2 regions of the Streptomyces sp. BRA346 genome follow, and region 1 is predicted to be linked to the other one. Evidence: riboswitches for the same ligand, from Rfam matches in the RefSeq annotation. Region 1 holds a riboswitch; the other holds the start of a gene.
The links. A riboswitch is a leader RNA that binds a small molecule or an ion and turns the genes downstream of it on or off. The one in region 1 is predicted to bind S-adenosylmethionine.
Positions count from the first base shown of each region.

Region 2: it holds a riboswitch for S-adenosylmethionine, as region 1 does, so the genes downstream of both, LCH29_RS10285 (aminotransferase class V-fold PLP-dependent enzyme) here and thrC (threonine synthase) in region 1, are expected to answer to the same signal.

Region 1 is NZ_JAIWIH010000030.1:21,747-32,148, reverse strand. Features, by position in the region: gene nagA (N-acetylglucosamine-6-phosphate deacetylase) at 1-248, opposite strand, end outside; gene LCH29_RS30720 (ROK family protein) at 248-1,237, opposite strand; gene LCH29_RS30715 (extracellular solute-binding protein) at 1,497-2,777, shown strand; gene LCH29_RS30710 (DUF3263 domain-containing protein) at 2,774-3,007, shown strand; gene otsB (trehalose-phosphatase) at 3,065-3,904, shown strand; gene LCH29_RS30700 (alpha,alpha-trehalose-phosphate synthase (UDP-forming)) at 4,676-6,139, opposite strand; gene LCH29_RS30695 (glucosyl-3-phosphoglycerate synthase) at 6,209-7,156, opposite strand; SAM riboswitch class I at 7,332-7,473, shown strand; gene thrC (threonine synthase) at 7,491-8,777, shown strand; gene LCH29_RS30685 (MoaD/ThiS family protein) at 8,774-9,052, shown strand; gene LCH29_RS30680 (cold-shock protein) at 9,483-9,689, shown strand; gene groL (chaperonin GroEL) at 9,997-10,402, shown strand, end outside.
Region 2 is NZ_JAIWIH010000006.1:115,886-126,287, reverse strand. Features, by position in the region: gene LCH29_RS10320 (hypothetical protein) at 202-1,476, opposite strand; gene LCH29_RS10315 (NlpC/P60 family protein) at 1,507-2,586, opposite strand; gene LCH29_RS10310 (NlpC/P60 family protein) at 2,765-3,790, opposite strand; gene LCH29_RS10305 (NYN domain-containing protein) at 4,054-5,415, opposite strand; gene LCH29_RS10300 (hypothetical protein) at 5,435-5,680, opposite strand; gene LCH29_RS10295 (rhomboid family intramembrane serine protease) at 5,825-6,535, shown strand; gene LCH29_RS10290 (Lrp/AsnC family transcriptional regulator) at 6,532-6,813, shown strand; gene LCH29_RS10285 (aminotransferase class V-fold PLP-dependent enzyme) at 6,825-8,186, opposite strand; SAM riboswitch class IV at 8,343-8,460, opposite strand; gene trpD (anthranilate phosphoribosyltransferase) at 8,858-9,937, opposite strand; gene qcrB (cytochrome bc1 complex cytochrome b subunit) at 10,078-10,402, opposite strand, start outside.

The DNA.
Region 1 (10,402 bases):
ATGACGGTCAGCGCCTCCTCGGCGGTGCCCGTGGAGAACGAGGCCCCGCCGCCGCCGTGGAGGTGCAGGTCGACGAAGCCGGGGACGATCCAGCAGCCGGACAGATCGCGCACGGCGCCGGCCGCGGGCGTGCCGCCGCCCGTGGCCGTTCCGGCGATGCGGGTGCCCTCGACCGTCAGCGTCGCGTCCGTGACGATCCCGGACGGCAGCACCACCCGGGCGCCTGTGAGAACCGTTCGCTGGACCATCAGCCGGATACCTCCGTGGACGGCGCGGGCTGCGCGGGGGATGAAGGGGATGCGGGGGACGCGGGCGACGGCGCGGCGACGAGATCCCAGGCGAGCAGTCCCGCGCCCAGGCAGCCCGCGGTGTCCCCGAGGGCCGCGGGGACGATGCGGGGGAGGGTCTGGAAGGTGATCCGCTCCTCGATCGCCGCGCGCAGCGGGGCGAACAGCGTCTCCCCGGCCTCGGCGAGCCCGCCGCCGATGATCAGCAGCTCGGGGTCCAGCAGGGTGAGGGCGGTCACCAGGCCGTCGGCGAGCGCGCCGGTCGCCTCCCGCCACACCGCCGCGGCCCGCGGGTCGCCGGACTCGACGGCCTTGGCGCAGTCCGCCGCGTCCGCGTCGGGCCCGCCGCTCGCCGCCGCCCAGGCGCGGCCCACCGCGGCGGCCGAGGCCAGCGTCTCCAGACAGCCGGACTGGCCGCAGGCGCACGGGGTGCCGCCGGGCCGTACGACGATGTGGCCGATCTCGCCGGAGTCGCCGTGGGCGCCCGGTTCGAGACGGCCCTCGATGCCGATGGCGCCCGCGATCCCGGTGCCCACCGACACGAACAGGAACCGGGCGGCGTCCCGGCCCGCCCCCAGCCGCCCCTCGGCCAGCCCGCCCGTACGGACGTCGTGCCCGAGGGCGACCGGGACGCCGCCCAGCCGCTCGGACAGCAGCGCGCGCAGCGGTACGTCGCGCCAGCCGAGGTTGGCGGCGAAGACGGCGACGCCGCGGTCCTGGTCCAGTACGCCGGGCACGCCGACCCCGGCGGCCGCGGCCGGTTCGCCGAACCGCCGCTCGCCGACGGCGCGCAGCTCGGCGGCGAAGTCGAGGATCGCGGCGACCACGGCCTCGGGTCCCTGTTCCCGCCCGGTGGGCCGCCTGGCCTCGTGCAGGAGTGTCCGGTCCGCCCCGACCAGGGCGGCCTTCATGCCGGTGCCGCCCACATCGAGGGCGATGACGTGTTTCACAGGGGACAGTCTCCCGCGATCCACCATGAGAGGTCTAGTCCACTCGCCGGGCGGTTCTTCGTCGCAGGTAAGCGAGTTGTGACGACGTGACACATCCCACGTGGCGGTGTGCGATACGTCTGACCTGGCAAGGAGAGGTCCGATACCGAAGCGATACGCCCATGGTGTAGACCTTGTGGAGGTTTGCAAGGCAGACTCGCTCGACCTTCGCGAGAAGCATCCGCGGAGGAAGAATCAAGCCATAGGGTGGGAAAACGCAGTGCAGCGGCGACGGTTCTTGAGTCTGACGACGGCTGGGGCCGCGACGGCGGTGGCGATGCCCACGCTGTCCGCGTGCGGCAGCGACAGCTCCGGATCGGACGGGAACGTCCTGAAGGTGGTAGCGGCGGACTACGGCGACAGCGCCGAGAACACCTCCCAGAAGTACTGGGACAAGCTGGCCCGGGCCTTCGAGGCCAAGCACAGCGACATCACGGTCGACGTCAAGGTCTACAGCTGGACCGAAGTCGACAAGAAGGTCGCCGAGATGGTCAAGGGCGGTGACAGCCCGGACATCGCGCAGATCGGCGCGTACGCCGACTACGCCGCCGCGGGCAAGCTCTACCGCGCCGACCAGATGCTCTCCATCCCCACCCAGGCCTCGTTCATCACCTCCATCGCCCAGGCGGGCGAGGTCAGCCGGGTGCAGTACGGGCTGCCCTTCGTCTCCAGCGCCCGGCTGCTCTTCTACAACAAGAAGCTGTTCGACGAGGCGGGCATATCCTCCGCCCCCGAGAGCTGGGCGGACCTGAAGGACGCCGCGCAAGCGCTCAAGTCGGCCGGGGTGAAGATCCCCTACGGGCTGCCGCTCGGCCCCGAGGAGTCGCAGGCCGAGGCCATGATCTGGATGCTCAGCGGCGGGGGCGGCTACACCGACTCCAACGGCAGCTACACCATCGACTCCACCGCCAACATCGAGACGTTCGAGTGGCTGCGGGACGAGCTGGTCGGCGCGGACCTCACCGGTCCGCGCTCCCCGGCCCGCACCAACCGCCAGGACGTCTTCAACGCCTTCACCCGCGGCGAGGTCGGCATGCTCAACGGCCACCCCACCCTGATGCAGCAGGCCTCCGGCCACGACATCGAATACGCCACCGCCCCGCTGCCCGGCCGCAAGGGCAAGTCCACCTCCACCATGGGCGTCGCCGACTGGCTCATGGCCTTCAAGGCGAACGGCAGACGGAAGCAGATCGGGGATTTCCTCGACTTCGTCTACCAGGAGAAGAACGTGCTGGACTTCGCCGACCAGTACGACCTGCTGCCCGTCACCACGGCCGTCTCCGCGACGATGCGCCACGAGGAGGAGCACAAGAAGCTGTGGCGCTTCCTCGACCAGATGGACCGCGCCCAGTTCTACCCGGCCGACAAGACCTCCTGGGCGAGCATCAGCCAGATGGTCAAGGAGAAGATCGGCTCGACCGTGACCAAGGGCGGCGACCCCGCGAGCGTCCTCGGCGAGATCCAGCGGGCCGCCGATGCCATGGAGACGGCCAACTCGTGACCACCGAAGGACTCTCCGAACAGGACCTGGCCGTGCTCGCCGTCGAGCGCGACGGGTGGCCGGGCCCGGGCGCCAAGGAGCGGGCCATACGGGAGCGGCTCGGCATCACCCCGACCCGCTACTACCAGCTGCTCAACGCGCTGCTGGACGACCCCCGCGCGCTGGAGCACGACCCGGTGACGATCAACCGGCTGCGCCGGGTGCGGGACGAGCGCCGCGAACGCCGCTGAGGTTTTGGCTTCGTCCCGGTACGGGTGCCGGTGGGCGGGGCCGGGTAGGGTCGCCGCATGGGCAGCCACCCCCTTCCCGTACCCGTCACCGCCGCCGGCCGCGAGGGCCTCGCCGCCCTCCTGGAGCGGCCCGACCGGGCCGTCCTCGGGGTCGACTTCGACGGCACCCTCGCCGACATCGTCCCCGACCCCGACCAGGCCCGCGCCCACCCCGGCGCCGTCCCGGCCCTCGCCGAGCTGGGCCCCCGGCTGCACTCCCTCGCGGTGATCACCGGCCGCCCGGCCGAGGTCGCCGTGCGCTACGGCGGCTTCGGGGACAGCGCCGCTCCGGCCAACCTCGTCGTCCTCGGCCTCTACGGTGCCGAGCGCTGGGACGCGTCCACCCAGGCCATCCAGGCCCCCGAACCCCACCCGGGCATCGCCGCCGTCCGCTCCGAACTGCCGGGCGTCCTGGAGGCGAACGGCGCCTGGCACGGCACCTGGACCGAGGACAAGGGCCGCGCCGTCGCGGTCCACACCCGCCGCACCGAGAACCCCCAGGCGGCCTTCGACCAGCTCCGCGCCCCGCTCCAGGCGCTGGCCGAGCGCCACGGCCTGATCGTCGAACCGGGCCGCCTGGTCCTGGAGCTGCGCCCACCGGGCATGGACAAGGGCGTCGCCCTGCTGGAGTACGTCCGCGAAACCTCCGCGGGCGTGGTCCTCTACGCGGGGGACGACCTCGGCGACCTGGCCGCGTTCGCCGCCGTGGAGCGGCTGCGGAAGGAAGGCGTACCGGGGCTGCTGGTGTGCAGCGGCAGCACGGAGGTGACGGCCCTGGCGGAGCGCGCCGACCTGGTGGTCGACGGCCCGGCGGGGGTCGTGGCCCTGCTGGAGGCGTTGGCGGCGGCGCTGCGCTGAGAATCCCCACCCCGCCCCTTCCCGAACCCAGGGGGCAAGCCCCCTGGACCCCGGCCCGCCGGTCGGCGTTGAGGGGGCGCCGGTGCGCTGGCAGTTCCCCACCCCGCCCCTTCCCGAACCCAGGGGGCAGGCCCCCTGGACCCCCGCCGCCGGTGGGCGATGCGCCGCCGCTCGGCGACGAGGCGCGTGAGCGCGTCCGGGGCGGTGCCCGCAGGGCCGCCCCCGCAGGCCGTGCACGGCGACGGCGGTGCCCCGGGGCCGGAGCGCTAAGGCTGTGCGGCGGTGCCCGGGCTGGTGGGCCCGGAACGGGCCGGGGCGGAGCGCGGGATTGGCGCTGCGGCGTCGAGGACGAGGTGGAGCGCGGGGCGGGTCGGGGCGCTGGTCCTGCGGAGCCGTGCCCGGGCCGGTGCGCCCGGGGTGGTGCCCCGGCGTGGCGTGGGCCTGGCGGTTCGCCTCGGCGCCGGGCGCGGGCCGAGGCGGTGAGCCTGCGCGGCGGTGTCCGGGCCGATGTGCCCGGGGCGGTCCGGTTTGGTGGTCCTGCGGAGCCGTGCCCGGGCCGGTGCGCCCGGGGTGGTGCCCCGGCGTGGCGTGGGCCTGGCGGTTCGCCCCGGTGGCCTGCCCGCCCGTAGCGGGTCAGGGCGGAGGGCGGTGGGCGGCGCCTGGCGCTCGGGCCGGGGCGAAGCCCCCCGCTAACGGGGTCCGGGGCGGAGCCCCGGGGTGGGTCGGGGTCCGGGGCGGAGCCCCGGTTCGGGGAGGGGCGGGGTGGGTACTTCAACCCTCTTGCAGGGCCCGTAGCTGGGTCAGGAACCAGTCGCGGGGTGGGAGGGCCGTGGCCGCCGCGGACAGGCGCTTCGTGCGGTCCGCCCGCTCGGCGTCCGGGGTGCGGAGGGCCTCGTCGAGGGCGCGGGCCGTGCCCTCGACGTCGTACGGGTTCACCGTCACCGCGTCCGCGCCCAGCTCCTCGTACGCTCCCGCCTCCCGCGACAGCACCAGCGCGCAGCCGCGCTCGGAGACGACCGGGACCTCCTTGGCGACCAGGTTCATCCCGTCCCGGATGGGGTTGACGAGGGCCACGTCGGCCAGCCGGTAGGCGGCCAGGGAGCGTGCGAAGTCGTCCTTCACGTGGAGCGCGACCGGCTGCCAGCCCTCCGTTCCGTACTCCGTGTTGATCTCCTCGGCGAGCAGCCGCACCCGCTCGGTGTAGTCGCGGTAGACGGTCAGGTCCTGGCGTGACGGATAGGCGAAGGCCACGTGGACCACGCGCTCGCGCCACTCGGGGTGGGTCTCCAGCAGGCGGCGGTAGGCCAGCAGCCCGCGCACGATGTTCTTGGACAGCTCGGTGCGATCCACCCGGACGATCGTCTTCCGGCCCGGTCCGATCTGCTCGCGCAGCGCCGCCAGCCGCTCGTCGACGTCGGCCGCACGCGACCGCTCCCGCAGGAAGTCGGCATCGGCGCCGAGGCCGTGCACCCCGAGCCGGGTCTCGCGGCCCTCGAAGCGGACGGCGGCCGGGGAGCCGTCCGGCCCCCGGACGACCTCCGCGCCCAGCACCGCCGCACAGCAGTCGGCGAACGCGGCGGCCCAGCGCCCGGTGAGGAAGGCGGCGCGGTCGCCGCCGAGGATGCCGCGCAGCACGCCCGCGGCGACGTCGTCCGGCAGCAGCCGGTAGTAGTCCGGGGGCGCCCACGGCGTGTGCGAGAAGTGGCCGATCCGCAGGTCTGGGCGGCGGGCCCGGAGCAGCCCGGGGACCAGCGCCAGGTGGTAGTCCTGCACCAGCACGACCGCGCCGTCGGCCGCCTCCTGGGCGAGCGCGTCGGCGAAGGCCGCGTTGTACGCCTCGTACGCCTCCCACTGGGCGCGGAACTCCGCGTCGAAGACCGGCTCGACCGGGGTCTGGTAGAGCAGGTGGTGGACGAACCACAGCACCGAGTTCGCGACGCCGTTGTACGCGGCGGCGAAGACGTCCGGCGCGATGTCCAGCATCCGCACCTGCTGCCCGCCGGTGTGGTCCGCGTCCAGGTGCCCCGCCCCGGCGCGGCGCGCCGCCTCGCGGTCGCCGTCGCCGAGCGCGGCGCACACCCAGACCGCGCCCGCGTCGGGCCCGATCGCGCTCAGCCCGGAGACCAGCCCGCCGCCCCCGCGCTTGGGGGAGAGCGAACCGTCCTCGCCCAGCGCGTACGAGACCGGGCCGCGGTTGGACGCGACGAGGATCGGTGCGCTGCGTTCAACGGCCATGTCGCGAGCCTAGCCATCGGGCACCGCGCGCAAACGTACGTACGGTTTCTTGCCCCGGAAGAGGCGCCCTCAGGCCGCGCGCCGCTCCGCGTACTCCGGGATCTCGATCATCGGCGGCCGCTCCTCCGTGTCCACCGCCGTCGTCCGCGGCTCGAAGCCGTTCTCGCCGCGCTCGAACTGGGTCAGCCGCGGCCGCACCAGATGGCCGCGGGCCAGCCGCAGCTGCGCGGTGCGGTAGATCGCGGCGGCCATCCGGCCGAGCGCCTTGCCGTCCTGGTGGCGGTGTTTGCGCACGCCGATGTCGACCTGGGCGAGGGCGTCGAGCCCGACCGTGTGCAGCGCGTCGACCAGCAGGCCCAGCTCGACCCCGTACCCGACGGGGAACGGCAGCCGCTCCAGCAGCGAGCGCCGGGCCGCGTACTCGCCGCCCAGCGGCTGGACGAAACCGGCGAGCTGCGGCCAGTGCAGGTTCAGCAGCGGCCGCGCGACCAGCTCGGTGACCCGTCCGCCCTGGCCCGCGGTGTCCCGCAGCGGCCGGTCGTACATGCCCTTGACCAGCTGCACCCCGGGGTCGGTGAGCAGCGGCCCGACGATGCCGGAGACGAAGCGCGCGTCGAATTCGCGCAGGTCGGCGTCGATGAAGCAGACGATGTCGCCGCTGGTGGCCAGCAGCGACCGCCACAGCACCTCGCCCTTGCCGGGCAGCGCGGGCAGCCGGGGCAGCAGCGCGTCGCGGTGCACCACCCTCGCCCCGGCCGCCGCCGCGACCTCGGCGGTGCGGTCCGTGGAGCCGGAGTCCAGCACCACCAGCTCGTCGACGAGCGGCACGGCCTCGGTCATCAGATCGCGGCGGATCGCGGCGGCGATCTCGCCGACGGTCGCCTCCTCGTTCAGCGCGGGCAGCACCACGCTGACGCTCGTCGCCGTGTCGCGCTTCGCGGCCAGCAGGCGGTCCAGCGGACGGTCGTCGGCCGACCAGGAGCGGTGCTCCAGCCAGCGCTCCACCTCATCCAGCACCTGTTTCGTCTCCCTGCTGTGATCGCGCGGCGTGATCGTTGTGATCCATCTCGCGGTTCGGACGGCTAGCTCAACCATCCGGGCCGTCGGTTACAGTCTTGAACAGCGCACATGACCTTCGTATGTCGGGGGCTCGGTGCGGACAAACGCCCCGGGTGCGGCCCGGCGGCCATACCGCTCATCCAGAGGGGCAGAGGGAACGGCCCGTTGAAGCCCCGGCAACCCTCCAGCTGGTCTCGCGTCCTGTAGCGAGGCTCCCAGCTCGGGAAGGTGCCAATTCCGTCTCGTGGCGAAATGCGTCCCGAGGAAGATGAGGAGAAAGGGCCTCGCCTCCATGGCTGTGCAATCCGTCGAAAGCTCAACCACTTCCGCTGCCGCTTTCGGCCCCGCCGTCGCCCTGTCCTGCCGCGAGTGCGGTGAGCGCTTCGACCTCGGCCCGATCTTCGCGTGCGGGTCGTGTTTCGGGCCGCTCGAGGTGGCGTACGAGCTGCCGAGCGGCGATCCCGAGGGACTGCGGAAGCAGATCGAGGCCGGTCCCGACAACATCTGGCGCTATGCGCCGCTGCTGCCCGTCCCCGCCGACGTGGCCGCGCTCCCCAGCCTGAGCCCGGGCTTCACCCAGCTCGTCAAGGCCGACCGGCTCGCCCGTGAGCTGGGCGTCACCGGCGAGCTGCACGTCAAGGACGACTCCGGCAACCCGACCCACTCCTTCAAGGACCGGGTCGTCGCCATCGCCGTCCAGGCGGCCCGCACCTTCGGCTTCACCACCCTGTCCTGCTCCTCCACCGGCAACCTGGCCGGTGCGGTGGGCGCCGCGGCGGCCCGCGCGGGCTTCCGCTCCTGCGTCTTCATCCCGCACGACCTGGAGGCGGGCAAGGTCGTCATGGCCGCCGTCTACGGCGGTGACCTGGTCGGCATCGAGGGCAACTACGACGACGTCAACCGCTTCTGCAGCGAGCTGATCGGCGACCCGGCGGGCGAGGGCTGGGGCTTCGTCAACGTCAACCTGCGGCCGTACTACGGCGAGGGCTCCAAGACCCTGGCGTACGAGATCTGCGAGCAGCTCGGCTGGCGGCTGCCGGACCAGATCGTCGTCCCGATCGCGTCCGGCTCCCAGCTCACCAAGATCGACAAGGGGCTCAAGGAGCTGATCGCGCTCGGTCTGGTCGAGGACAAGCCGTACAAGATCTTCGGCGCCCAGGCCGAGGGCTGCTCCCCGGTGTCCACCGCCTTCAAGGCGGGCCACGACGTGGTACGCCCGCAGAAGCCGAACACCATCGCCAAGTCGCTGGCCATCGGCAACCCGGCGGACGGCCCGTACGTCCTCGACATCGCGCGCCGCACCGGCGGGGCGGTGGAGGACGTCACCGACGAGCAGGTGGTCGACGCGATCAAGCTGCTCGCCCGCACCGAGGGGATCTTCGCGGAGACCGCGGGCGGCGTGACCGTCGGCGTGACCAAGAAGCTGATCGAGGACGGGCTGCTCGACCCGTCCCTGACGACCGTCGTCCTCAACACCGGCGACGGCCTGAAGACCCTCGACGCGGTGGCCCCCACCACGGGTCCCTCCGCCATCATCCGCCCCACCCTTGACTCGTTCCGAGAGGCTGGCCTCGCATGAGCGTCAACGTCCGAATCCCGACCATCCTGCGTACCTACACCGGCGGCCAGGCCGAGGTCAGCGCCGAGGGCGCGACCCTCGCCGAGGTTCTGGCGGACCTGGAGAAGAACCACGCGGGCATCTCCGCGCGCGTCCTGGACGACACCGGCAAGCTGCGCCGCTTCGTGAACGTCTACGTCAACGACGACGACGTGCGGTTCGCCGAGGGCCTGGCCACGGCCACGCCGGACGGCGCCGGGGTGTCGATCATCCCCGCGGTCGCGGGTGGCTGCTGACGCCCCATCACCCCGCTCACCTCTGGAAATCGCCTCGCCCGGGAAGATCCGGACGGGGCGATTCCGTGTGTGGAATCGCGATACAGTTGCCCCGCTTCTCCATCGGGCGCGGGCTATCTGATCAAGCCCGGTGCCGGAACCGCATATGAGAACTCGTCAACTTGTGCGCAAAGTGTGTGCGCGATTTGTCGGGTTGGCGCCCTATGTCCGGTCGGGTTTGCCCGGACTTCACGGGACTTCTCCACTTTTTACCGATCGGCCGTGCCCAGAATTCTCGTCCAATTGACCTGTTGCAGAGGGCGTTGGGACGGATACATTCAGCGGCGGTCGACGCGTTCCGGCGCACACCCCCCTCGACTCGGGGGGTGAGGTCTGACCCGGGTCCGCGGAGTGCGGTCCTGCGCAAGGGCCAGCAATAGGGGAGTTAGGAATGGCTCAGGGCACCGTCAAGTGGTTCAACGCGGAGAAGGGGTACGGCTTCATCGCGGTCGACGGTGGTGCGGACGTGTTCGTCCACTACAGTGCGATCCAGATGGACGGTTACCGCACCCTCGAGGAAGGCCAGCGGGTCGAGTTCGAGATCTCGCAGGGCCAGAAGGGCCCGCAGGCGGACATGGTCCGCGTGGCCGCAGGCTGACGCGCCGAACGCGACGCAGCTGACTGAAGTAGCCGGAGGGCCCGCATCCCGCGAGGGGGCGGGCCCTCTGGCATGTCCGCGGGGGCTCTCGCCCGCCTCTCTTGACGCCCGTCGGGCGCTTGCACTCTCATGGGGCGAGTGCTAATTATTGCGTTAGCACTCTGAAGGTGAGAGTGACAGAAGGATCGGGTCGGTGAGGCTCGCCGATGCCGCGCGGGGCAAGGAACCGCACGGCAGGCAGGCCGTCCGTCGCGGGCGCCAGGCGCGGTCCGGAGCAATCCACCCCGTCTTGGGAGGACCACTTCACATGGCCAAGATCATCGCGTTCGACGAGGAGGCGCGGCGCGGCCTCGAGCGCGGGATGAACCAGCTCGCCGACGCCGTCAAGGTCACCCTCGGCCCCAAGGGCCGTAACGTCGTCCTCGAGAAGAAGTGGGGCGCCCCCACGATCACCAACGATGGTGTGTCCATCGCCAAGGAGATCGAACTCGAGGACGCGTACGAGAAGATCGGCGCCGAGCTGGTCAAGGAGGTCGCGAAGAAGACGGACGACGTCGCCGGTGACGGCACGACGACCGCGACCGTCCTCGCCCAGGCGCTGGTCAAGGAGGGCCTGCGGAACGTTGCCGCGGGCGCCAACCCGATGGCCCTCAAGCGCGGCATCGAGAAGGCCGTCGAGGCCGTCTCCGCCCAGCTGCTCGAGCAGGCCAAGG
Region 2 (10,402 bases), on a different contig from region 1:
CGTCGCCGGGTGCGGGCCGGTGGCCGGGTTGTGCCCACCCGTTCCTCCCCCAGCTACCGCTGGGAGGTGCCCCCTCCGCGGAACGATTGCCCACAACCAGGTCAGCCTCTCCGGCGCTTGAGGAGCGGGGTGCAGGGGGCGGAGCCCCCGCAGCGGGGTCCAGGGGCGGAGCCCCGGTTTCGGGGAGGGGCGGGGTGGGGGCTAGCCCAGCACTCCCGCCACGTACTTGCGCCACTCCGCCGTGAAGTCCGTCAGGCTGACGTCCAGCACCTCGCGCAGGCCCGCCTCCACCGCGCCCTCGCGCCGCGGAGCGGCGCCCACCGCTCGGTACAGGGCGACCAGCTTCCCCGCGCCCCAGCGGTCGGCGATCATGCGACAGGCCAGCCAGCCCTGCTCGTAGGCCTCGGAGAGCCGGTCGGGGCGGCTGCCGAAGCGGAAGGCCTCGTCGGGCGGGAGGGCCTTCGGGAGGCGGCCGGAGGCGACGGACTCGGAGAGCTCGGGGGCGACTTGGCGCGGGGTGCGCCCGGGGGTGCGGTAGCCGGTCCAGTCGGCGAAGCCCTCGGAGAGCCACAGCGGCGTGGCGGCGGTGGTGGCGGCACGGGTCGCGACGTGGGCCGTCTCATGGGTGACCACGACCTGGCGGCCGAAGTCACCGAGCGCCCGGTACGCATCGGGGTTGACGATCACACGGTCGGCCGGTGAGGAGTCGCTCGCGCCGCCGACCTCGCCGGTGGTGACGGCCGCGATGCCCCGGTAGCCGCTCGCGGAGGCGCCCAGCAGGGCGGCCATCCGGTCCAGCGAGGCGGGCACCTCGACGACGACGCGCCCGGCCCAGGAGCCGGGCCAGACCCGGTCGAGGGCGGGCACGGCCCGGTCGGCGGTGGCGGCGACGCCGCGCAGCAGCCTGCGGTTCTGGCCGACGCCGAGGACGAGGCTGTGCTTGCCGCGGACGACGTCGACCCGGCCCTGGTCCCACAGCTGGTCGACGCCGCGCTTGCCGTCGACCCGGCCGTCGTCGGCGGCGACGAACCACCGGCCGTCGCGCTGCGCGAGCGTCAGGTACTGGGGGGCGACGACGGGCGCGGTGTCGTACCCGGCGAGCCGGTAGCGGAGTTCGACCTGCGCGGCGAGGCGGCGGCCGCTGCCGACGGCGGGCCGGAAGCCGCCGGTGCGCACCAGCCGGTACGTCCAGGAGCGCAGCGGTACGGCGGACAGGCGGCGGAACACCCGCCGCTGCTCGGCCCGGTAACCGGCCGCGCCACGGTCGACGGTGGCGAGGAAGGCGCCCGCGTTCCGGCCGCGTACCGCCGCGGCCCGCTGGTCGAGCATGCGCTGCACGGCGCGCCCGTCGCGCCCCGCGGGGTCGTCGGGCGGAACGGTCGTGCCGCACGCGGTGAGCGCGGCCAGCGGCAGCGCCCACACCACCGGCAGACAGAGTGCCGTCCGCCATCGCCCCGATCTCCACCGACCCGTCACGCCATAGATCGTACGAGCCGCCGCCGTGCTTCAGACGCGCGTGATGGAAAAGATCGGCATCATGCCGACGGGGTCGTAGCGGACCGCCGCACCGGGGTAGGGCGCGTGGATCACCCGGCCGCCCCCGGCGTACATGGCGACGTGCCCGGCATCGGAGCGGTAGACGACCAGGTCGCCGGGGCGGGCCTGGGACAGCGGCACGGACTGCCCGGTGTGCGCCTGGGCCTGGGAGGTGCGGGGGATCGCCACCCCGGCCCGGCGGTAGGCCCATTGGGTCAGCCCGGAGCAGTCGAAGGCGGTGGGCCCGGCCTGCCCCCAGGCGTACGGCAGGCCGACCGCGGCCCGCGCCGCGCCGAACGCCGCGGCGGCGCGCGGCGAGGACGGCGGCAGACCAGGTGTTGCATGCGCGCCACCGGGGGGCGCGCCCGGTACGGCGTGCGCCCCGTGCCCGTCCCCGGCGCGCGAGGCGCGTGCGTACGCCTCCCACTCCCCCGGCCGCAGCGCGCCCAGCAGCCGTCGCGCGGTGGCCAGCTTGCGCTGCACCTCGCGCTTGTGGCGGGCGACGGCCAGGCGGCTGCGCTCCAGCTTCAGCAGCCGGTCCGCGGCCTCCGCGCGCTGCTGCCGCAGGGTGCGCTGGGCGCGGGCCAGGACCCGCAGCTGACCGGCCTGGCGGCTGGTGATGCGGTCCAGCATGGCGGCCCGGTCGAGGTAGTGGGCCGGGTCGGAGGAGAGGAGGAGGGCGAGGCCCGGGTCGAAGCCGCCGGTGCGGTACTGCCCGCCCGCGATCGCGCCGAGCGCCACCCGCATCCGGTTGACCCGCTCCTGGGCGCGGGCCGCGCGGTCCCGGAGGCGGTCCGTCTCGCGGCGCAGCCGGTGGGCGCGGGTGCCGGCCGCGTTGTAGCGCTCGGTGGCCCGCTCCGCCTGTTCGTAGAGCCGGTCGATCCGGTCGGCGGCGGTGCGGTCCGCGGGGCGGTCCGCCGGGGTGTCGTGGGGTTCGGCCCCGGCCGGGGCGGCCAGCACGGCGCCCGTGGCGGCGGCCGCCGATGCGGCGGTCCAGACGACGGTGGCCCGGACGGGCCCGGGCTTCGAGGCGCGGCGAGAGGACGCCATGGGAGCCGCACTCCCTTCCGCGGAGTCGGTGAGGAACTGCGCGCAGACAGTAGCGGCGCCACCACCCGGGGGCCAAAGCCGATCGCGGGCACACAAACTGACGCCCCGCCGGAGACCGCAGGTCACCGACGGGGCGGGAGTCGTGGGGAGTTGTCCTGATTCGCCCGAACGGACGCCGTCAGACCCGCACGCCGAACTGGAACGGCATGTTGTCCATCGACTCGAAGCGCACACCGGCACCGGGCTTGGGGGCGTGCAGCACCTGCCCGTTGCCCGCGTACAGGCCTATGTGGTGCAGGTCGCCGTAGAACAGCACCAGGTCGCCGGGCTTGAGCTCGCCGCGGCCGATCCGCGTACCGGCGTTGGCCTGGTCCTGGGAGATGCGCGGCAGCTGGACCCCGGCCTGCTGGTACGCCCAGCCGGTGAGGCCGGAGCAGTCGAAGGAGGACGGGCCGGTGGCGCCCCAGACGTACGGCGAGCCGATCTTGGTCTTGGCGGCGGCCAGCGCGGCGGCGGCACGCTGCGAGTCGGGCACCTCACTGCCCAGGTCGACGCGACTGCTGGCGCGGTTGGCGCGCTCCCGCTCCTCCTGCGCCATCTTGGCGCGTTCCTGCTCGGTGAGGGTGTTGAGGAGGTTGCGGGCCTTGGTGAGCTTGCCCTGGATCTGCTTCTTCTTCTCGCCCAGGGCCTTCCGGGTGTCCGCCAGGTCCTGGAGCTTGGTGGACGCCTCCTCGCGCTGCTGCTTGAGCATGCGCTGCTTGTCGGCGATCTTCCGCAGGGACTCGGCCTGCTTGCCGCTCACCTGGTCGAGGGTGGACGCCTTGTCGAGGTAGGTGTCCGGGTCGGAGGAGAGGATCAGCTGTACGGAGGGGTCGATACCGCCCGTGCGGTACTGGGCGGTGGCCATGGAACCCAGTCCGTCGCGCAGCTTGTTCAGGTCCTGCTGGCCGCGCGCCACGTTGTCCTGGAGGTCGCCGACCTGCTTCTCCAGCTTCTCCTGCTTCTCCTTGGCGCCGTTGTACTTCTCGGTCGCCGCCTCCGCCTCTTCGTAGAGCTTGTCGACCTGCTCCTTGACGTCCTTCTTGTCCTGCTTCGGAGCGGCCTGGGCGGCCTGGGACGTGAGCGCGACGGCGGCTGCGGCGGTCGCCGTGAGTACGGATACCCGAGTGCGGCTCGGCTGCTTGGGTCGACGGTGGGACGCCACGAAGGCGAGCTCCTTCTTCCTCCGGCCGCCTACCAGGGGTTGAAACGCGCCCCCCGGCTCCGCGGATACGCCGCGGACTCGGCGGTACCCCCGCTGTCACCCCGGATGGGTGATCAACCGCGCGAAGGTTCGAGCCGACATTAGTGACCCTGCCGTGATCCGTTCAAATCCCGACGACAAAAAAATTGGCCAGGGACGCATCTTTTACAAACATCGCACGGGCAGTGACGGTCAATTGACACTGTGCTGATGCTGAGCGCCCGTCAGGTGCGCGCAAGTCGCTTCAGCAACAGGGCGGATGCCACGGGGCGCGCTCCGGCGCGTGCGACCCCGTCCGCGACCTCGCGGTCGGTCGACACCACGACCACCGGACGGCCCGGTGGCTCGGCCCGCACCAGCTGCCGGATCAGCTCGTCCGCCGTCACCCCGGGCTTGCTGAACAGCACCCGGACCCCGCGCGGCGGCGCCAGCAGCACCGGAGCGGCCAGCTCCGCCCCGTCGAAGACACACGTCATCTCCGCGCCCGTCTGCGCCGCGAGCACCGCGAGCCCGCCCAGCAGCCGCAGCCGCTGCTTCTCCAACGGCATCGTCGGATAGCCGGTCTTGGTGACGTTGTAGCCGTCCACCACCAGATGCGCCTGCGGCAGGGCCAGCAACTGGTCCAGCAGCGCCGGGTCCATCTCCGACAGCGCCCTGGTGCTTATGTCCTTCGGCGTCATCTTGCCCGGTTCGACCGCGTCCACCGTGTCCGCCGGGTGCATCGACGCGGGCGGCAGCGCCAGTTCGCGGCGCAGCCCCTGGGCCGCGTCCAGCACCGTGTCCAGCAGCAGCCGCAGCCGCATGTCCTCCACGCTGCGGCCCTCGCGCACCGCCCGCCGGCTCGCCTCCAGCGCGGACTCCGCCTCCGCCAGCCGGGCCCGCAGCCGCCGCGCCTCACCGTCGGCGGCCGCCTGCCGCGTCGCGGCCTCCGACCGCACGGTCTCCAGCTCGCCCTCGACCTTGCGCAGCGCCGCCGCCCCGCGCTTCACATCGCTCTGCGCGCTGCGCAGCTTGCGCTGCACCGCGTCCGTCTCCTTGCGGGCCGCGTCCAGCTCGGCGCGGACCCGGTCGGACTCCTTGCGCGCCGCCGCGCGGGCGGTGGCCAGCTCCTCGCGCAGCCGCTGGAGCTCGCGCTCGGCCTCCTCGCCCGCCCGCTCGGCCGACGCCCGCTGGGCCTCCTCGCCCGCCGCCTCGACGAGCTTCACCCAGCCCGCTGGGCGCAGTACGTACGCCACCGCCGCGACGTCCACCGGATCCGCGGCCGCGGGCGGCGAACCGCCCTCGATGGCCTCGGTCAGTTCCGTCTGGGTCTCGCGCAGCCGCTGTCCGATCCGCTGCCGGAAGACGGGGTCGCTCTCCACCGCGGCGGCCATCGCGTTGCCCGCGAACTTCGCGCGCCGGTTCGGGGTGAAACGGGCGTACTGCCGCAGCTGGGGTGGCAGCTCGGTGACCGTCAGACCACCGAACGCATCCGCGACCAGCGCCACCACACGCCGCCGCACCCCTTCCGGCAGGGGGCGGTCCAGCGCCTCGGTGACGCCCTCGGCGTCACCGGCCGCCTCGCGGCCGCCCGTCCGGTCCACCACCTTCTCCTCGCTCCGTGTCTCAGGCGCTCGCGTTCGCACTCGGACGGTCCACCAGCTCGATCTGGTCGACCGCGTTGCACCAGCGACAACGCACTGACTCAATGGTCTCACTGAGCACATCGCGCTCCTCGACCCGAGGCTCCCCCGCCAGGTCCAGGTGGATGAACTCGACGGCCTTCGTCGAGCGGGTCACATCGAAACGGGTGAGGTTGCCGCACAGGGTGCAGCGCCAGCGGGTCTCGGCTGTCGGCGTGGGAACGGCCATGGTGTCGGGTCCTCGCTACTCGGGCTCATCGGCGTCCTGTAACCCTACGGCCTGAGCCCCGGGGGTTGTCGGGCCCGTACCCCCGCCCCCGGGCGGCGGCGAGGCGCTCTGGGCAGGTTGTGCCGGGTACGCGATGATCTGCCCATGATCGAGAAGTCGGCGGGGTCCGGCCGTCCCGTGATGACGTACGCCCTCATCGTCACCTGCTGCCTGATCTTCGTCCTCGGACCGGCCTCCGGGCTCGACCCCCGCTACGGCTCCGGCGGGGACCTCCTCCAGGCCCAGACCTCGTACTTCGAGCGCTGGGGCGTCGTCCCCAGCGCCCTGTGGAGCGGCACCCCCGCCGAGCCGCTGACCCCGCTGACCGCGCTCTTCGTCCACGGCAACTGGCTGCATCTCCTCGGCAACATGCTGTTCCTCTACGTCTTCGGGGCGATGACCGAGGAACGCATGGGCCGTATGCACTTCGCCCTCTTCTACCTCGTCACCGGCTATCTCGCGCTCCTCGGCTACGCCGCCGCCCACGCCTCATCGCCGCAGACGCTGGTCGGCGCCTCCGGCGCCATCTCCGGCGTCCTCGGCGCCTTCTTATGGCTCTTTCCGCGCGCCCGGGTGACCAGCCTGTTCCCGTTCCTGTTCTTCCTCCCGCTGCGCTTCCCCGCCTGGGCCGTACTGATCTTCTGGGTCACCCTCCAGTGGCTCGCCGCCCGCCAGGCCGACGCCCGCCCCGGAGTGGCCTACCTCGCCCATCTCGTGGGCTTCACCCTGGGATTTCTCTACGCGTGGGCCCGCTTCGGACGGCCGGATAGAGTGGGCGGCGCAGCCAGGTCCAGCGAGGGAGAAAGCCAGCCGTGATCACTTCGATCGTGCTCATCAAGACCAGCGTGGACCGGATCCCGGAGACCGCCGAGAAGATCGCCGCGATCGAGGGCGTCAGCGAGGTCTACTCGGTCACCGGCGCGCACGATCTGATCGCGATGGTGCGGGTGGCCCGCCACGACGACCTCGCGGACATCATCACGGGCCAGATCAGCAAGCTGCCGGGGGTGGCCTCCACCGAGACCCACATCGCGTTCCGCACCTACTCCCAGCACGACCTGGAAGCCGCGTTCGCCATCGGTCTCGACAGCTAGGTCGTATCGGGCTAGCGCGCGGGCACGCAGCGGCCGTCCTCCGTGCGGTACTCCCACTTCGCGCCGTCCCGGACCAGCTCCTTCACCGCCCGGACGAAGCGCTCCACATGCTCATCCGGGGTGCCCGCGCCGAAGCTGACGCGGATCGCGTTCAGGGAGCGCTCCCCCGGGGCGGCCTCGGGCGCGCCGCACTCCCCCGGGTCGCCGGCCTCGCCACCCAGCAGGGTCCGCACCAGCGGATGCGCGCAGAACAGCCCGTCCCGTACGCCGATCCCGTACTCCGCGGACAGCGCCGCCGCGAAGTGCGAGCTGTTCCAGCCCTCCACGACGAACGACAGCACCCCCACGCGCGGCGCGTCGTCGCCGAACAGCGACAGCAGCCGCACCTCGGGCACCTCCGCCAGCCCCTCCCGTACGGTCGCGATCAGCTGCCGCTCCCGCGCCACCAGGCCGTCGAACCCGGCCTCGGACAGCGCCCTGCACGCCGAGGCGATCGCGTACACCCCGATCACGTTCGGCGAACCGGCCTCGTGCCGCGCCGCGGTGGTGTGCCACTCGACGTCCACCCCGCCGTCGTCCCGCCGCGCGACCTTGCGGCTCGCGCCGCCGCCCGCCAGGTACGGCCGCGCCTCGCGCAGCCAGTCGGCCCGGCCCGCCAGGACGCCCGCCCCGAACGGCGCGTACAGCTTGTGCCCCGAGAACGCCACCCAGTCCACGTCCGCCTCCGCGATGTCCACCGGGTGGTGCGGGGCCAGCTGCGCGGCGTCCAGCACGATACGGGCGCCCCGCGCGTGCGCCGCCGCGGCCAGCTCCCGCACCGGCCACAGCTCGCCCGTCACGTTCGACGCGCCCGTCACGCACACCAGCGCCGGGCCCCCGGCCCGCCCCGCCAGCGCCTTCTCCAGCGTCTCCACGGCCTCCCGCGGCGAGCGCGGCGCGCTCAGGTAGGTCACCCGGGTGTCCTCCCGCTGCTCCCACGGCAGCAGCGAGGCGTGGTGCTCGGTCTCGAACACGAACACCTCCGTGCCGGTGGGCAGCGCGGCGGCCAGCAGGTTGAGCGAGTCGGTGGTCGAGCGGGTGAAGACCACCTGGTCGTCCTCCCGGCACCCCAGAAACGCCGCGACGTCCTTGCGGCTCGTCTCGAAGAGGTCCGTCGACAACTGCGACAGGTACCCCGCGCCGCGGTGGACGCTCCCGTAGTACGGGGCGTACGCGGCGACGTCGTCCCACACCCGCCGCAGGGCGGGCGCGCTGGCCGCGTAGTCGAGGGCTGCGTAGGTCACCTCACCGCCGGTGACCAGGGGCACGGTGACGTCACTGCCGAGGACGGCGAGCGGGGCGGAGGTCTCGACAGCAGAAGGGCACACGGACATGGCGAATTCTCCCGATGGGGTTGCGAGCATGCGGAAACTCGCTCAACGCACGGTGGGCTCCGCGCGGAGCAGGGGGGAAAACGGGGCGCTGCGGCCCTAGCGCATTCGCTGCGTCACGGAGAAACTCCCTCGACCACCAGGACCCCTAGTGCGAGGGGTCCGCGCTTGCCGCACGCCTCGCTGCGGGCGGCCTGGTCATCACCCGGGGCACCCCGCCACGGACGGAGGGTTGCCGGACAGCGGGCCGGGGCCGAAGTCGCTGTCGCTCGTGACCTGGGGGGATTATGCCATGCGGACGCGCGACACCTCAGCGCGCGTCCGCATAGTGGACGCGGGGCGGGGGCTTCCCCCACCCCGCCCCTCCCCGAAACCGGGGGCAAGCCCCCGGGCCCCACCGGGGCTCCGCCCCCGACCCCGCCGGGGCTCCGCCCCCTGCACCCCCGCTCCTCAAACGCCGGAGGGGCTGGGTGGTACGCCCGGAGGGCTGGGGACGGGGCAAGAGCTGAGGAGCGGGCGCGAGGGCTGAGGAGCGGGCGCGAGGTTGGGGAGGTCGACCTGGTTGTGGGCAATCGTTCCGCGGAGGGGGCACCTCCCAGCGGTAGCTGGGGGAGGAACGGGTGGGCACAACCCGGCCACCGGGCCGCACCCGGCAACGAAACCCCAGGCGCCCGTTACGCGTTGCTGGCCCGGACCCACCGTTCCAGGGACTGCCTCGCGGCGCCCGAGTCGATCGAGGCGGCGGCTCGGGTGACGCCCGCCGCGATGCGGGCCGGGAGCGGGGTGTCAGCGGGCTCGCGGTCCCAGTCCAGGGTCGCCAGGGCGGCGGCCGAGTTCAGGAGGACCGCGTCGCGGACCGGGCCCGTCTCGCCCGCCAGCAGGCGGCGGGCCACGTCCGCGTTGTGCGAGGCGTCGGCGCCGCGCAGCGCCTCCACCGGGGCCAGGTCGAAGCCGATGTCGCGCGGGTCGAACGTCTCCCGGCGGACCGTGCCGTCCCGCACCACCCACACCTGGGAGGTCGCGGTGACGGTCAGCTCGTCCAGACCGTCGTCGCCCCGGAAGACCAGCGCCGAGGAGCCCCGCTCGGCCAGCACCCCGGCCATGATCGGCGCCATGCGGGCATCGGCGACGCCCGTCACCTGGCAGCGGACCCGGGCCGGGTTGGTGAGCGGGCCGAGGAAGTTGAACGGGGTGGCGATGCCCAGCTCGCGGCGGGCCGCCGCGACGTGCCGCAGCGACGGGTGGAACTTGACCGCGAAGCACATGGTGATGCCCGCTTCCTCGGCGATCTCGGCCACCCGCGCCGGGCTCAGATCCAGGTTGACGCCGAGCTTCTCCAGGACGTCGGAGGCGCCGCTCGCGGAGGACGAGGCGCGGTTGCCGTGCTTGACGACGCGCGCGCCCGCCCCGGCCGCCACCAGGGCGGACATGGTCGAGATGTTGACGGTCTTGGCACGGTCGCCGCCCGTGCCGACGATGTCGACGGTCGGCCCGGGCACCTCGATCGTCTTGGCGTGCCCGTACATGGCGCGGACGAGGCCGGACAGCTCGGCCACGGTCTCGCCCTTGGCCCGCAGCGCGACCGCGAACCCGGCGATCTGGGCGTCGGTGGCCTCCCCGCGCATGATGCGGTCCATGGCCCAGGCGGTGTCGTCGGCCCCGAGGTCCTGGCCGCCGAGGAGGGAGCTGAGCACATCCGGCCAGGTGCGGGCCGTCGCGGTGCTGTCGCCTCCGGCTGGGGTCACAACGTCCATGGTCCGCTCCTGAGTGGCTATGGCTCGATCAGGCCAAGCCTATCGGCGCGGAAGACGTTCATGACCACGACCGGGGCCCCGGTCCGGACGGTGAGGTCCGGGCCGGGGCCCCGGTCTGTGGCGTCAGATGACGGAAGAGATCAGTGGTGGCCGTGGCCGCTGGTGATCTCCTTGTACTCCTCGGAGGTCGGCTTCGGGATGAAGGCGTCCTTGCCGTAGTACGACTTGGACAGCCTGGCCCGCAGCTTCTGCGACCCCTTGACCTTGCGGCGGACGCCGTTCTCGTCGACCTCGGGGCCGATCTCGTACGCCTTCGGCTGCTCGTGCTGGGTGAGCACGTGCAGCTGCTCCTGCGTGAGCGGCTCGTGCACCTCGATGAACTCACCGTGCGGCAGGCGCTTGATGATGCCGGTCTCGCGACCGTGCAGCACCTTCTCCTTGTCGCGGCGCTGGAGGCCGAGGCAG